DNA from 2 places in the Paenibacillus sp. FSL M7-0896 genome. Region 2 is predicted to be linked to the other one. Evidence: riboswitches for the same ligand, from Rfam matches in the RefSeq annotation. Region 2 holds a riboswitch; the other holds the start of a gene.
What was found. A riboswitch is a leader RNA that binds a small molecule or an ion and turns the genes downstream of it on or off. The one in region 2 is predicted to bind cyclic di-AMP.

Region 1: it holds a riboswitch for cyclic di-AMP, as region 2 does, so the genes downstream of both, MKY12_RS01135 (hypothetical protein) here and MKY12_RS32135 (3D domain-containing protein) in region 2, are expected to answer to the same signal.

The regions. Positions count from the first base shown of each region.
Region 1 is NZ_CP150250.1:261,517-264,643, forward strand. It holds gene MKY12_RS01125 (family 43 glycosylhydrolase) at 1-344, shown strand, start outside; gene MKY12_RS01130 (hypothetical protein) at 459-656, shown strand; gene MKY12_RS01135 (hypothetical protein) at 1,122-1,577, opposite strand; cyclic di-AMP (ydaO/yuaA leader) riboswitch at 1,712-1,881, opposite strand; gene MKY12_RS01140 (WD40 repeat domain-containing protein) at 2,121-3,127, opposite strand, start outside.
Region 2 is NZ_CP150250.1:7,388,174-7,391,300, forward strand. It holds gene MKY12_RS32130 (TatD family hydrolase) at 1-467, shown strand, start outside; cyclic di-AMP (ydaO/yuaA leader) riboswitch at 667-895, shown strand; gene MKY12_RS32135 (3D domain-containing protein) at 1,182-2,342, shown strand; gene rnmV (ribonuclease M5) at 2,504-3,055, shown strand; gene rsmA (16S rRNA (adenine(1518)-N(6)/adenine(1519)-N(6))-dimethyltransferase RsmA) at 3,052-3,127, shown strand, end outside.

The sequences.
Region 1 (3,127 bases), 610 kb from region 2:
CCCACTCCGAATCAGAGGGCACCGTTCTATACGTACTTCAGGCCAAGCTGGGGCAACGCATTGAGCTGGTCCACCATTATATTCCAGTCCCTGAAGACACAGCGGAGCTCAAGATTATCTATCATTCAGGCATCGCGAGTATCCTTTACCGTTTCGGGGATAACGGGGATTGGCAAGCTTTTGTAGAAAACATTGATGTACTCTATCTGTCGGATGAAGGCGTGAACGGGGAGCCAGGGGAGATTGGCGGATTTACAGGCTTGTTCAATTTCATCGGTTCCGTTGATGCCCACCAGCATGACTCCTTCGCTGATTTTGACTACTATGGAGTGAAGAATTACTAGCCAAGGACGCCATACGTTCTTCCGCCCGGGTGTGCCCGGAGCCGTGGTGAACTGGTGAAAACGCCGGAGATGGTGTACCTTAGTAGTATTAGTCTTTAGGAGTGGTGAAGTGTTGTGAAGAAAAGTAGACAAACCCCCGTGCTGGTCGCGGCCTCGATCCTGCTGATTATTATCAGCAGCCTGATCCCGTCGGATCAATCGACTTGGCTGGGGGCGTTACAGACCCTTCTGCTGGGAGCCGGCCTGCTCGGCTGCTGTATGGCTTTTTGGCGGTTCGCCAAGGGCGGCAAGGGTGGTAAGGGCAAGGGCTGAGTTCTATGTACTGAACGGTTGGTGGAGACAGGATGAGTGCATGGGATGATTGAGCTATGTAAGATGGGCCAAGTACTGTACGGGTGCTGGCGCTGAGAGTCAAGGACGAAGTCGCGGCGGATGCTGCGGCTTTATTTGTTAGAGCCCCGCTTTGTGGGGGGATGTTGTTTTGTAGGCGGACTCAGCGGCCCTTATTTTGTGAAAAAGACCGATTTTCTCCCCGTTACGGACTGAGAGGACCTTAAAGGGCTGTATGGAGCGCAAAATGAGGCGGAATGGGTTAATTAAGCGCCTCTCAGTCCGCATGGCCTTCGGAATGGTCCCATTTGCCGAAATAGAGGATCTGTAGTCCGCATGGCCCGCTATCCATCTCCTTTTGTCGCATCCGTACCCTAATTCCGCCACATCCAACTCATTCCGCCGCACTCATTCCTATATCCCGCGTATCCCGCATTATTCCCAGTCTCAACCTGCCGAAGGGCGGTGCACAGCAGGCAAGGCTGAATGGGCGGCTGCCATCTGTTCGCGTATTCCTCTGAGCCGGGCCTTGAGCTCGGGGACGCTGCACTCCAGAATCTGGCTGATGTCGGACAGGGGGAGCTGGATGCCGTACCATAAGGCACTGGCAACGTGATCGTCCCAGCTCAGCGGCGCAGAAGCGCAGCGGCTGCGGTCGTGGGCGAGCATGGCACACTGGCGGATGCACTCTCTGTAGGCAGCCGCAGCAGCGGCGTCCCCTGAGAGGCGGCCCTTCAGCCATAGTGGATGGAGTGCCACGAAGGTGGCGGTTGCAGCTTGTTCGGCGCGGACGCCTTGCTCCAGCAGCAGGCAGCTAAGCGCATAGACGGGACCGCTATATTGCTGGGTGTAGTGGTTGAATCCGGCAGCGGCGGTTAGTTTGGGCGATAAGGGGTCAGGCATGTGGTCACGTTCCTTCCTGAATCTATACTGTGCAGTTCATTCCAGCGCGCAAAAAACCGCAGGCAGAGGAGGACCTCTGCCTGCGGTTGTGGGTAACAGGCTTAAGACGCCTGGCACAAAAGCGTGGCGGATCAGGGCTCTCTCTTGGCGCTTACGAGGTTAGCTGTCGGATTCGGACGGTGAGAGTCGCCCTACCTGCCGGAGACCTGCGCGTGGCATTCTCCTTCGGATTCACCCCAAGTCGGCCTGACGGCCGGATGGTTCCCCCGTTTTCCACATGACGGAAATTCAGCGTGCATGCATATGCTCATTTTCATGAATGCATTCATTTGCTTTCAACACGAATCATACTCTCTTCAGAGGGGGTTTGTAAAAATGGAAAAGAGTGCTATTCGCCTTATTTTCAGCAAATGGCTGAATGGCTAAGCAAATGGAAGCCAAAACACCTATATGTAGCAGATTATCTGCCATTTATCTCGCTCAAGCGCTGTTTTTTATTTTTGGCAGACGACGGTGGGGAAGAAGGGTTCTCCATGTATCAGCTCACCACCAAAGCGGCTCATTCTGATTCTTCCAGGCAATAATCCGCTTCATCTCACGAACGGTTCCTGTTGTAATCTCATAGTCGCTGCGTTCAGTGGCATGAAGGTCCAGGAAATGCAGCATCCCTCCATAAGTCCCCACGGCCAGTATGGTCTCATCCGGATTGACAGCTAATCCAGAAATGGTGCTTCCGGCATAATAACGCCACAGCTCCCGCCCCTCTGCATCAATGAGCCTCAAGTATCCATAGGCATCGCCAATGACAACACCGTCCTTCAGTGCCGCCGCCGCATATACCCGGGCTTCCTCGTTAACGACCGGATATTCCTGATCGTACGAGAGCTTTCCTGCTTCCGCATCTTCAAGGGACACAGTAAGGGTAACGCCATTATAGAAGTGGCAGGCATTGTACCACACGCTGTGCTGGTCCTTCGTAAATATAGTATAGTGCGGGTAACTGGATTCCGGATTGAATAAGTGAACCTGCCTTGAAGTTGTGTCATATAAAAGATGATCACTGCCCTGGCTGCCATAGGCAATCCATCTTCCATCCGGAGAGACGGCACCATGCGGCATGTCAATGTCAATATGCTCCAGCTCATCTGCTTTATATTCTTCGAGATCAGGATGCAGCAGCTTCACCTCCCATAGCTTCTCCTTCTCCTGCGATTGCTGGACCAGGAAAATCCCCTGGCTCGTAACAAGCAATAATGCTTGGCCCCCGTTAAAAGGAATGACTTGCTCCAAGGGTAACTCCTGATCCAGGCTGTCTATGTTCAAAACAGTAAACTCCGGGTCCAGCGCTTGAATCGTGCCATTCAGCTCACGCCATGAGAGATCTGCTACAACTTTTCCTTGTAGAGTGCTGTTCATGGATTGCATAATGGTAATGCCTTGAATTCCGGCGAGTGCATAGAACTGATTGTCAGGAGATGTCCCAACCAGGCTAAACTCGTCGAATACGGAAATAACATCCTTATGTACTGCTACAACTACATTCTTCTCCC
Region 2 (3,127 bases):
CCTCTCCTAAGGATGTGCAGCATGAAGTATTCCGCAAGCAGATCGGGCTGGCCCGTGAGGTGAAGATGCCAATCTCTATTCATAACCGCGATGCTCATGAAGATGTAATCCGCATACTCCGTGAGGAGAAGGCGGGCGAGGTTGGCGGCGTAATGCACTCCTTCTCCGGGAGCTGGGAAAGTGCCAAGATGTGTCTTGATTTGGGCTTCCATCTTTCTTTTGGAGGACCGATTACGTTCAAGAATGCCCGGGTGCCCAAAGAGGTGCTTGCCCAGACTCCGCTGGACCGGCTGCTGATCGAAACCGACTCCCCATATCTGACTCCGCACCCCTTCCGGGGCAAGCGAAATGAGACCGCTCATGTGAGGCTGGTAGCGGAGGCGGCCGCGGCAATAAAAGGGATTGAATTACAGGAATTGGCGGAAATTACGTATGCGAACGCACTGGAACGATTTGGGATACTCTGAAAACAGGAGTAAAAGCGGTGAAAAATGAAGTATAGCGAATATATTAAACTTTTATGACGGAAAAACGGCCGATTATTACAATATTTTAATCATTTTTTTACGTAAACGTGGTTGAATCGTCCTTTACAACATGTATCAAAACAGGATATCATCTTTTCAGTGCAGTGAGCTGTTGTAACTGTGACAGTCACTAATTTCATGGATCGTCTCGCTGAGTCTCCGCAACGGAGAATGGGGGAACCAATAATGCGCTGCCGCATGAACGTACAAAAGTACTGGCACAGAATTGCCGCAGGCATTATTTGATTTCTTTACGTGGTCTTGGGGTGAATTTGAGGGCAACCGCCGTGAGCGGGTGACCTGAGATAGGGCGTCTCTCTTATGTCCGAACCCGACAGCTAACCCCGTAAGCGCAAGTAAGAGAGGAAACCTCGTGTATAAGCATTCCGACGTATTCGACACCGGGAAGCCACGAAAGAGTCCTCTATGAGCTCTTTTTAGGCTTCTTTTGTTTTGAATAATGAGAATGCTCCCGGCATACTGTTATATAACAGATCTCCGGAGTAACTATGCCGAGCAGGCGATCCATGAGCAGGAAACGCTGAAGCAAGTGCGGGCGTATCCTGTTGCAAACTCAAACCTAGTTTCGTCAGAAGTGATACAGTCACCTTGATATAACTTGGACGACGGGGCTATGTAAGGAGGATGGAAAGAGTGGGCGTATTCCAACCAGAAGTATCCCATGATTCGCAATCATCCAGCAGGTCTTTCGCATTACGGTTGAAGCAAGTGAATCCCCGCGTAGTTTTACTTGCCGGTGTGGCATCGATTGTTATCGCACTGTTAATACTGCTGTACGTACACGGTCAGAGCAAAAAAGAAATTACCCTAGTAATAGACGGACAGGTACAGACACTGGAGACGCGGGAAACGCTGTTCAGTGATGTGCTGGCTAAGGAACAGATTTCGCTGCAGGCGCATGATGAATTATCTATTGGCCTTAGTGATGAAATAAAAGACGGCGACCGTATCGTGATTAACACTGCGCAGAAGTTCGCTCTTACCGTTGACGGAAAGACCGAGACGTTATTTACGACCGAGGATACCATTGGTCAGGCCATCGACAAGCTGGGCTACAGCCTGGAAGGCTTAGACAAGATTTACCCTTCGCTAGAAACCGCAGTATCTGCAGACATGGAAATCAAAATTGTCCGGATTAACAAGCATGTGGTTCAACGGACAACTAATTTGCCTTTCCGGGTCATTAAGACAGCAGACCCCTCATTGACCAAGGGAACCGTAAGAGTGGCACAGGCAGGTAAGCCTGGCGTAATGATCCAGCACATCGAGAAGATCTATCAAGATGGCGAGCTGGCATCCATGCGCATGATCGGCAAGGAAGTACAGACGGTTACCAAGGACAAAGTCATTGCCATTGGAACCAAGCCGCTTCCTAAGCCCGTCGTAGTTACTGCCAAGGTCTCCAAACCTGTAACAACCTCCAAGTCATCTAAAGCCAGCGCAAAGGCCAGCAATGTTACCAGTAAGGCTGGTGTGGATTTCGAGTACAAAAGAATGATCAAAAACGTATCCATGACTGCGTATTCGTCGCAGGAACCGGGTATTGGAACACGTACTGCCTCCGGCACACGCGTAACGGAAGGCCGCACTATAGCTGTTGATCCTAGTGTTATACCAATTGGCTGGTGGGTGTACATTGAAGGATTAGGGTTTCGCCGAGCAGAGGATACCGGCGGTGCCATCAAAGGCAACAAGGTGGATGTCTATTACGATTCACTGAGCCATGCCCGTAATTTCGGCCGCAAGTCGCGCACACTCTATGTGATCGGACCTGTGAAGCCGGAGCTGAACTAAACGTAAAGTCTTTTGCAAATTAGCGGTTAATACGATATAGTGAGGGAAGCACTTACGAAATTTTAGAGAGCTGCCGCTCATCACTTATACATTCTTTAGCCAAAAAGAAGGGGAGCGAATCCTCTTCTTTTTGCGTTCTGGAGTAAGGAGTTAAAATATTTATGATTAAAGAGCTAATTGTAGTTGAAGGGAAAAGTGATACCGTTGCCGTTAAGCGGGCGGTTGAGGCCGATACGATTGAAACCGGGGGTTCGGCAGTGGATAACAGGGTCATTGCCAAGATCAAGCTGGCCATGGAGCGCCGGGGTGTAATCATTCTTACCGACCCGGATCATGCCGGAGAGCGAATCCGCAAAATCGTCGCGGCCAAGGTGCCGGGCTGCAAGCATGCCTTCATCCCGGAGAAGGATGCAACCCGCAAAGGAGATATCGGAATAGAGAATGCTTCGCCTGAGGCTATCCGCCATGCGCTGGAGCATGTACATACCTCTTTCGAGGGGGCGCCGCCCATCATTGGGCTGGATGAGCTTATGGCCGCAGGGCTGATGGTACATCCCCGGGCGGCTGAGCGCAGAATGCAGCTTGGCAATCTGCTCGGTATCGGTTATTGCAATGGCAAGCAGCTGTACAAACGTCTGGCGATGTTCGGCATTACCCGCGAAGAATTCGCGCAGGCCCTCGCCCAAATTGATCAGGGAGGCATTACTTCATGAGCGGTATCGAGAATATCTCGTCCCCAACAAGAACCAAAGCGATAATTCAGCGTTACGGATTCTCCTTCAAAA